3 regions of the Methylibium sp. genome follow, and region 2 is predicted to be linked to each of the others. Evidence: predicted binding sites of a transcription regulator. Region 2 holds the regulator's gene; each other region holds the start of a gene.
The links. Region 2 encodes FliA, which starts transcription of late flagellar genes. Its sites were predicted from a motif close to CTAAAGTTTNNNNNNNNNNNGCCGNTA; they were not measured.
Positions count from the first base shown of each region.

Region 1: motA (flagellar motor stator protein MotA) is a predicted target of FliA. The motif match lies at 1,896-1,922, and genes of this name have one in related genera.
Region 3: fliD (flagellar filament capping protein FliD) is a predicted target of FliA. The motif match lies at 1,390-1,416, and genes of this name have one in related genera.

Region 1 is NZ_OZ257250.1:89,038-92,307, reverse strand. Features, by position in the region: gene flhD (flagellar transcriptional regulator FlhD) at 1-249, shown strand, start outside; gene flhC (flagellar transcriptional regulator FlhC) at 365-901, shown strand; gene ACQY9S_RS00440 (class I SAM-dependent methyltransferase) at 1,038-1,853, shown strand; gene motA (flagellar motor stator protein MotA) at 1,985-2,845, shown strand; gene motB (flagellar motor protein MotB) at 2,849-3,270, shown strand, end outside.
Region 2 is NZ_OZ257250.1:2,761,082-2,764,351, forward strand. Features, by position in the region: gene ACQY9S_RS12895 (methyl-accepting chemotaxis protein) at 1-690, opposite strand, end outside; gene ACQY9S_RS12900 (RNA polymerase sigma factor FliA) at 725-1,438, opposite strand; gene ACQY9S_RS12905 (MinD/ParA family ATP-binding protein) at 1,484-2,413, opposite strand; gene flhF (flagellar biosynthesis protein FlhF) at 2,443-3,270, opposite strand, start outside.
Region 3 is NZ_OZ257250.1:95,737-99,006, reverse strand. Features, by position in the region: gene fliD (flagellar filament capping protein FliD) at 1-1,281, opposite strand, end outside; gene ACQY9S_RS00470 (flagellin) at 1,457-2,320, opposite strand; gene ACQY9S_RS00465 (flagellin) at 2,527-3,270, opposite strand, start outside.

The DNA.
Region 1 (3,270 bases), 1.8 Mb from region 2:
CGCGCCGACCGCGACCAGGCGCTGTTCCGCCTCGGCATCTCGGAAGAGACTGCCGACCTGATCGGCCTGCTGAGCCCGGCGCAGATGATGAAGATCGCCTCCGGCAACACCCTGCTGTGCCGCATGCGCGTCGACGACGACATGGTGTGGAGCCTGCTGACCAACCACGGCAAGGGCGCCGCCAACGACAGCGTCAGCCGCCTGCACGCCAACATCCTGATGGCCGGTCGCCATCAGGAAGCCGCATAGCTGACGACACCCGGCGCGGAATACCGCGCCACCCTCCGGGAGGGGGCCAGGCCGGCTTGGGAGCGGCCCGGCACTCGGCCCGGCACCCGCTGACGACCACTGCGAGACAGACACCATGCGCAACAAGAGCATCCTTACCGAAGCCAGGCAGATCGAACGTGCCGTCACGCTGATCCAGCTCGGCGCCCGCCTGCAAGTGCTGGAGTCGGAGACCGATCTGTCCTACGAGCGCCTGCTGCGCCTGTACAAGGAAGTGGCCGGCAAGTCACCGAGCAAGGGCCAACTGCCCTTCTCCACCGACTGGTTCATGACCTGGCAGCCGAACATCCACGCCAGCCTGTTCCTCAACATCCATGAATACCTGAACAAGGCCGCCGCGCTCGACGAGATCGACAGCGTGATCAAGGCCTACCGCCTCTACCTCGAGCAGACCGAGTCGCAGGGCCTGGAAGCGCTGCTGTCCGTCACCCGCGCCTGGCGCCTGGTGAAGTTCATCGACAACGGCATGCTGACGATGACCGAATGCTCCAAGTGCGGCGGCCACTTCGTGACCCATCCGCACGAGATCGGCAAGCACTTCGTTTGCGGCCTGTGCAACCCGCCGGCGCGTGCCGGCAAGGGCAAGGCCGCTGGCGCGCTGCATCTGCACTGAACAGCACACGGGCCCGTCGGGCCCGGCCGAAATCGCCCCACCCGGACCTCTCGCACTGTCGAGCAAGACGCCGATCGTGCCATCCGACCTGCCCCTCTGCGCGACGCCCACCGCCGCGTCGCCCGCCCTTGGCATCCTGCCCGCGCTGCACCGGCTGTGGCCGCTGCCGGCCCTGCTGGGGTGGGCTGCGGCGTGGGCCGCGTTCGCGCTGCTGCAATCCACCGCCGCGCCGCTGTGGCTGGCCATCGGTTGCGGCACCGCCATCGGGGTCGCCCTCGGCGCCTGGGGCAGGACGCGCATGCGCAGCCTGCTCGTCGCCGTCGGCTTTCCGGTCTCGCTGCTGGCCAGCGGCGCTGCGGCCAGCCTGCCCGGCTGGGCCTGGCTGCTGCCGCTGGGTCTGCTGCTGCTGGTCTATCCGCTGCACACCTGGCGCGATGCGCCGCTGTTCCCGACGCCGGCACGCGCGCTCGACGGTCTGGGCACACTGGCGCCCCTGCCCACGGGGGCGACCGTGCTCGATGCCGGTTGCGGCCTCGGCGCCGGTCTCGAGGCGCTGCGCCGGGCCTACCCTTCTGCCCGGCTCGAGGGGGTCGAATGGAGCTGGCCGCTGGCGCTGGCCGCCAGTCTGCGTTGCCGCCTCGCGCCGATCCGCGCCACGGTCCGTCGCCGCGACATGTGGGCAGACGACTGGCGCGCCTGCTCGATGGTCTATCTCTTTCAACGTCCGGAGAGCCTGCCGCGCGCCGTGACCAAGGCACGCAGCGAGCTGACAGACGGCGCCTGGCTCGCGAGCCTCGAATTCGAAGCGCCCGACATCGCGCCGCAGGCCGTGTTGCGCTGCGCCGACGGCCGGGCGGTCTGGCTCTACCGCATGCCGTTCGTGGCAGCCGGCGAGTCCCCGCGCCGCGGGTCCCGCAGTTCACGCAACAGTACGCGCAGCAAGCGCCGATAAGTACGACAAGCACCCGCGCGCTCGATCGCCAGCACACCGTGCCTCAAGTCCGGTGACACGCGACCGATAAATACGGTCAGAACCACCCGCCGAGCCTTCCGGCCTGCAGCGTCTCAATCGGACCTCTCACCATGTTCGTCATCATCGGCTACGTCGTCGCGCTGGGTTGCATCTTTGGGGCCTACATCATCCATGGTGGCAACATCGAAGTGATCCTGCATGCGATCCCGACCGAGATGATGGCCATCGGCGGCGGCGCGATGGGCGCCTTCGTCGTCGCCAACCAGCCCAAGACGCTGAAGGCCGTGCTGAAGGCGATCCCGACGCTGCTGAAGGGCTCCAAGTACACCAAGGCGCGCTACATGGAGCTGATGGCGCTGCTCTACGACATCCTGCAGAAGGCCCGCAAGGAAGGCCTGATGGCGATCGAGAAGGATGTCGAGGACCCCCACAACTCCGCGCTGTTCAAGAAGTACGCCACCGTCGGCTCGGATCACCACGTGGTCGAGTTCGTCACCGACTACCTGCGCATGATGGTGTCGGGCAACCTGAACCCGCACGAGATCGAGTCGCTGATGGACAGCGAGATCGAGACCCACCACCACGAGGCGCACGCCCCGGCCGCCGCGATCGGCCGCCTGGCCGGCGCGCTGCCGGCCTTCGGCATCGTCGCGGCCGTGCTGGGCGTCGTGAACACCATGGGCTCGGTCGGCCAGCCGCCCGCCGTGCTGGGCGGCATGATCGGCTCGGCGCTGGTCGGCACCTTCCTCGGCATCCTGCTGGCCTATGCGGTCGTCGAGCCGCTCGGCGGCCTGCTCGAGCAGAAGAACGACGAGGGCTCGAAGGAGCTGCAGTGCATCAAGACCACGCTGCTTGCGAGCATGCAAGGCTATGCACCCGCCATCGCGGTGGAGTTCGGCCGCAAGACGCTGTACTCGACCGAGCGCCCGAGCTTCAGCGAGCTCGAAGGTCACGTCAAGGGAAAGAAGTGAGCCATGGCCGGTGACGCGAAGAAGCTGCAGCCGATCATCGTCAAGAAGATCAAGAAGGGCGGCCACGGTGCGCATGGCGGCGCGTGGAAGATCGCCTATGCCGACTTCGTGACGGCGATGATGGCCTTCTTCCTGCTGATGTGGCTGCTCGGCTCCACGACCGAAGGCGACCGCAAGGGCATCGAGGACTATTTCAACAACCCGGTCAAGGTCGCGATGATGGGCGGATCGGGCTCCGGCGATTCGTCGAGCGTGGTCAAGGGCGGCGGCCAGGACCTGACGCGCAGCACCGGCCAGGTCAAGCGCGGCGACGTCGAGGCCGAGCGCAAGAGCTACACGCTGCAGGCGCTCAAGGCGGTGCGTGCCCAGCAGGCCGCGGCCGAGGCCGAATCCCTGAAGCAGTTGCGCGGCCGCGTCGAGTCCAA
Region 2 (3,270 bases):
TCCGTCGCAGATGGCGCGGCTCTGTTCGGCGGCAGCACTGATGCTGCCCACGCCGCCCTGAACCTCGGCCAGCGCGCGGTGGAATGCGCCCTGCGGCGCTTCGCCCTCGCGCAGCTGGATCTCGCGCGCCAGCGCACCGACGCGCTGGTCGAGCTCGGCCACGGTGCTCATGATCTGCTTCGAGGAGGCCTCGACCTTGGCCGACAGGTCCTTCACCGCGTCGGCCACGACGCCGAAGCCGCGGCCGGCCTCGCCGGCACGGCCGGCCTCGACCGAGGCGTTGAAGGCGACCAGCCGCGTCTGCAGCGCGATCTGCGTGATCTGCCCGGCCGCGGCGGCCACCTGGCGCAGCGTGTCGACAATGCCGCCGACCTCGGTGCCGACCTGCTCGACCGCGGCGCGCGCGCGCTCCACGGCCTGCAGGCTCTCGGTGGTGGTGGTGCCGATGCCACCCTGGGCACGCTGCACCTCGCCGAGCTGGCTGCCCAGCGCCTGCAGGGCCTGGACCTGCCGCTGGTTGACCTGGTTGCTGTCCTCGATCAAACCGCGCACCTCGGCCGCGTCGCGACCCAGACGCGAGGCGGCCTTGGCGATGGTCTGCACCGCCTGGTGCAGATCGGGTGCGGGCGCCTCGGCGGATGCCGGTGCGGCGGGCTGCAGGGTGTGGGTCTTCTTGAAAAGGGACAGCATGATCGCCTCTTGTCTCGGATCTGTTCTAGGGGACTCAGTGGTCGCGCAGTTTCGCGCGCAGTCGCGCGATCGACTGGCTGTGCAGCTGGCAGATGCGCGACTCCGTCACGCCGAGCACCGCCGCGATCTCCTTCAGGTTCATGTCCTGCTCGTAGTACATGCTCATCACGAACTGCTCACGCTCCGGCAGGGTCTTGATCGCCTCGATCAGCGCCAGGCGCATGCGGTGGTCCTGCAGCAGGCCCAGCGGGTTCTCGTTCTCGTCGGCCACGTGGCGGTCGAGGAAATCGTTGTCGCCGTCGTCGCCCGACATGTCCTCCAGGTAGACCAGCTGGGTGCCGCGCACCTTGCCCAGCAGCTCCTGGTAGTCGGCCAGCGACAGGCCCATCTGCTTGGCGATCTCGCTCTCGGCCGGCGCGCGGCCGAGCTGCTGCTGCAGCTTGTGCACGGCCGTCTCGATGTCGCGCTGCTGCTTGCGGTTGCTGCGGCTCATCCAGTCGCTGCCACGCAGCTCGTCGAGCATCGCGCCGCGGATGCGCTGGGTGGCGAAGGTCTCGAACTGCACGCCTTGCGCGCTGTCGAAGCGCGTCATGGCGTCGGTCAGGCCGATCAGGCCGACCTGGATCAGATCGTCGATCTCCACGTTGGCCGGCAGCTTGGCAATCATCTGGTGCGCGAGACGGCGCACCAGCGGGCTGTACTGCTTGATCATCGCGTTGGTTTCAAGGCGACCAGTGGCGGTGTACATGACGGGCTCCAGGCAGATTCGGCGGTTCGGTCTTCGTTCGGGGATTCAGCGCGACCAGGGCGAGCGTGCGCCGTGGCGCGGCGTCAGCGACGGCAGCGCGGAACGCGCACCGATCTCGCCCGCCAGTGCGCCGAACACGCTGTCGCTCACGGTGTAGGGCAGTGCGCAGGCCAGTTGCTCGCGCGCCAGCCGCTTCAGACGCAGGCTGGGGCCGTCGGTCGGCGCCTCGGTCGGGTCGACCGCAACCCAGTCGTGCAGCGCGGCGCCGAGAAAATCGTCGGCGCAGCGCGCCAGGCGCTCGGCCACCTGCGCCGCACGCGGCGAGTCGGGCACGGCACTGAACAGCAGGTCGTGCGCCATCAGGCCCGCGCGCGTGACCAGCAGCTTGATGGCGGCGTAGGCATGCGTCACGCTGTCGGCCTGCTCGTCGCACAGCACGATCGGACGCACGGCGCCGGCCTGCAGCTCCTGCACGCGGCGGGCGAACAGACGCGCCAGGTCGGCGGCACTGGCGTGCACCAGCAGCACGTCGACATCGGGCGCAGCGTCGGCAATCGCATCGAAGAAGCTGGAGGTCGAGCCGCCGGCGTCCACGAAGCGCAACGCAAGACCGCGTGCCGCGAGGTAGCTGACGTGCGGGCTCAGCACCTCCACCCCTTCGGCCAGATCGAAGCTGGCCAACTCGGCCGGGGCCCGAGCGTTCTCGCCGGCGTCGACCACCAGGGTGCGCAGGCCCTGCTCGGCGTAGGCGCTGCACAGGCGCTCCAGCAGTGCGCCGCCGAAGGCGATGCCCGGGTTGGAGACCACCGGGATGCAACGCATCGTGCGGCTGGTGAAGAGCCGGCGCAGGCCCTGGGCCTGGTCGGCCGGCGCGTGCGCCACCGAAGGCGCGGGGTCGGTTGGCAGCTCGTCGAGCTGGGCATACCAGCTGTCGGTCGCGGGACGGTAGGCGTGGCGCAGACGGTCGGTGGACATGGCGGGAGCAGTCGGCTAAGGCAGGAAGTTCAGGCGCGGCCGGCCGGTACGGCACGGCGCTCCGTCATCTGCGGCGTGGCGAACACGAGGTTCATCTCGCTGGCATCGAAGTGGTAGGCCGGGCTGCCGGTGGCGCGCAGCGCGCGGTGCACCAGCGCCTGGGCCGACAGGCGGTGCCAGTCTTCCGGCACGCGCTGGCCGTTGGCCACCGCGACGATCTTCTGCTTGTGGCGGATCACCGCGTCGAGCGCTGGCGCGAGTTTCACCGCCTCGTCGAGCTTGGACAGCACGATGCCCTTGCAGGCGGCGGCGCGGTAGGAGAGCATCACGTCGTCGATGGTCTCGCCCTGCACCGCGGTATTGACGACCAGCAGCTTGTTGATCGACGGGTGGGCCAGCATGTCGAGCAGCTCGCGCGTGCGGCTGTCGCGCTGCGCGACGCCGGCGGTGTCGATCAGCACCATCTTCTTGGCCGACAGCAGCTCGAGCAGGTCTTCCAGCGCCGTGCGGTCGTGGGCGGTATGCACCGGCACGCCGAGGATGCGGCCGTAGGCACGCAGCTGCTCGTGCGCACCGAGGCGGTAGGCGTCGAGGGTGATCAGGCCGAGGTTCGCGGCGCCATGCCGGGTGGCGAAGGCCGCGGCCAGCTTGGCGGTCGAGGTGGTCTTGCCGACGCCGGTGGCGCCGATCATCGCGAACACGCCGCCCTGGTCCTCGATCGGCAGCTCGCGCTCGCCGGTCATCAGGTTGCGCTCCAGCACGCCGGCGGCCCAGGCCTGTTCGTCGCCCATGTCGGCCGTCATGCCGGCCACCAGCTTGCGGATCAGCACCGGCGAGAAACCGCATTCGAGCAGCTT
Region 3 (3,270 bases), 1.9 Mb from region 2:
GGTGATCTGCTTGCGCAAGCCCTCGGTACGCGTGGTGATGGCGCCATCGGCGCCGAGGATCGAGGTGGCCAACAGTGCGTAGCGCTTGGCGAATCCGTTGTTGGTGGCATCCAGCGTGTCGTAGTTGCTGAAGGCCTTCTTCGTCTCCTTCAGATTGGAGAGCGCGGCAGTGACTTTGGTCTGGTTGACCTGCAGCGTGCCATTGCGCTGGAGCTCGAGTCCCAGGTCGGACAGCCGCGGGAAGCTGGCCGAGGCGCCGGAGGGCGAGTTGAGCACCGAACGCAGGCGCCCCTGCAGGCCGGTTGCCGTGCTGTCGCCCTGCAACGGACCGCCGGTCTTGCTCGCAGCGTCGTACTTGGTCTGGTCGCCCAGGTAGGTGGACAGGTCGCTGTAGGCCTTCGCGAAATCGGTGATGGCCTTGTTGATGGCATCGGTATCGCTGCTGACCGACACGTCCACCGGGCCCGTTGTGACCTTGCCGAGCTGAATGGTCAATCCGTCGACCGCGCCGCTCAGCACGTTGGTCGCGGAGGTGACCTCGATGCCATTGATCGTCGCGAGCGCGTTCGCGCCCGCCTGCGAATGCAGCATCTGCGCCGCGCCCGTGGTGGGATCGTAGGCGAAGCGAGACAGGCCGGCCGCGTCGGTGTTGCCGCCGTCGTCGTCGGCCGCGGTAATGCGGAACCCATTCTCCAGGCCGGTGTCACTGGACCGAATGGCCAGCCGCGAGCCCGAGGCGTCCGTCACGATGGAGGCCGAGACGCCGGCGCCGGCGGCGTTGATCTTGTCGCGCAGCGTGCCCAGCGTGTCGGTCGCCGTCACGGTGATCGCGAGAGGCGTGGCGCCGGCCTTGGCGGTGAACGCGGTCCGCCCGGTATCCCAGGCGCCCAGTTCGACGTTGAGCGTGCCGGAGCCGACCAGGTCGGTGGTGTTGGCGAATCGTGCGCCGCTCACGACACTCTGGCTGGTGGCCAGCGCCTGAACGCTGACCGCGTAGCTCCCGGTGGCGGCAGCGCCGGTCGCCGTCACCGCCATGGCAGTGGTATCGGCAGACTTCGCGCTCACCTGGGTCCACAGCGCCGACCCCGACAGCTTGTTGCTGGCATCCTGAACGGCCGAGAAGAGACTCTGGATCTTGCCGTAGGAGGACACCTTGGTCTGCAGCGTGCTCGCGTCGGTCTGCATCTGCTTGAGCGGCTCGCGCTCCAGCGCGACGAGCTGCGTCACGATGGAGTTGATGTCCAAGCCGCTGCCGATGCCGAGCGAGGTGATTGACGCCATGCGGAACTCCTAGGTCCTGTTCACGACAATTGAGCCCCCGCCCCGCACGGTGGCGCAGCGCAGGGCGAGGCAGGGCACGTCACAGGGTGCGCTGCGCCTTCCATGGCACTTCGGCTGTTCGCCGCAAAACTTAAGGCGCCGGCTCGGCGGCGCCCGGGTTTGCGAGCGTTTGGCTTCAGCCCTTGAGCAGCGTCAGCACCTGCGACGGCAGCTGGTTGGCCTGCGCGACCATGGCGTTGCCGGCCTGCTGCAGGATCTGCGCGCGCGACAGCGCGGCGGTTTCGGCGGCGTAGTCGGCGTCCATGATCCGGCTGCGGGCAGCCGCCTGGTTCTCGGTCGCCACCATCAGGTTCGACACCACCGACTCGAAGCGATTCTGCACCGCACCGAAGGTGGCGCGCTGGCTGTTCACACCGGTCAGCGCCGCGTCGATGGCATTGATGGCGGCCAGCGCGAAGCTGCCGTCGGTGCCGGCGATGGCCGTCGTCGGATCGGTGCCCACGGCCACACCGACCGCCGTCGTGATGGAGGCCACGCTGGTCCAGTTGAAAGCCGCGACCGACAGCGTGTCGACGCCGGCCACCGTATTGGCGCCGATCTGGAAGGTCGAGGTGTTGGTCGTGGCCAGGATGTTCTGGCCGTTGAACTGGGTGCCGCCGAGCGTGCGCGCCGACTCGCGGGCCAGCTGCAGGTACTCGTCGTTCAGGCTGGTGCGGTCGGCCTGGGTGTTGGTGCCGTTGGCTGCCTGCACGGCGAGTTCACGCATGCGCTGCAGCATGTCGCTCACCTTGCCGAGCGCGCCTTCACCGACCTGGGCCATCGAGATGCCATCGTTGGCATTGCGCATGGCCACGTTCATGCCGCGGATCTGGGTGTTCATGCGCTCGGCAATCGCCAGACCAGCGGCGTCGTCCTTGGCGGAGTTGACGCGCAGACCCGAGGACAGGCGCTGCATCGCTGTCGCCAGCGACGACTGGGTGGAGGTCAGGTTTCGCTGAGCATTCAGCGACACCAGATTGGTGTTGATGGTTTGAGGCATGGCGGCACTCCTTTCGGATCAATGGATGAACTCGGTCCGGCAGGGGCCGCCGGGATGACCGTTGCAATGGGACGAAGCGTAGTGCTGCACCCCAGGGGTCGATTGGCCGAGAAACACCCGCAAAGCCACCCAAATCGTGGCCGCCAATGAGAAAGGCCTGCCGAGCGGCAGGCCTTGGAATCGGCAGCCAGGCTGCCGGTGGAGGATCAGCGCAACAGCGACAGCACTTGCTGCGGCAGCTGGTTGGCTTGCGAGATCATCGCGTTGCCGGCCTGCTGCAGGATCTGGGCGCGCGAGAGGCTTGCGGTCTCGGACGCGTAGTCGGCGTCCATGATGCGCGAGCGAGCCGCAGTCTGGTTCTCGGCCGAGATCATCAGGTTGCTGACGACCGACTCGAAGCGGTTCTGCACCGCACCGAAGGTGCCGCGCTGGCTGTTGACCGAGGTCAGCGCGGCGTCGATCGCCGTGATCGCTGCCGTCGCGAAGCTGCCGTCCGTGCCGGCGATCGCCGTGGTCGGAGCCGTACCGACCGCTGCACCGATCGCCGTGGTGATGGCGGCAACGCTCGTCCAGTTGAAGGCGGCGACCGAGATCTGGTCCAGCGTGGCCGACGTGTTGGCGCCCACCTGGAAGGTCGAGGTCACCGTCGTCGCCAGGATGTTCTGGCCGTTGAACTGGGTGCCGCCGAGCGTACGCGCCGATTCAGCAGCCAGCTGCTGGTACTCGTCGTTCAGGCTGGTGCGGTCGGCCGAGGTGTTGGTGCCGTTGGCCGCCTGCACGGCGAGTTCACGCATGCGTTGCAGCATGTCGCCGACCTTGCCGAGCGCGCCTTCAGCGGTTTGCGCCAGCGAGATGCCGTCGTTGGAGTTGCGGATCGCCACGTTCATGCCACGCACTTGAGCGTTCATGCGTTCGGCGATCGCCAGGCCGGCGGCGTCGTCCTTGGCGCT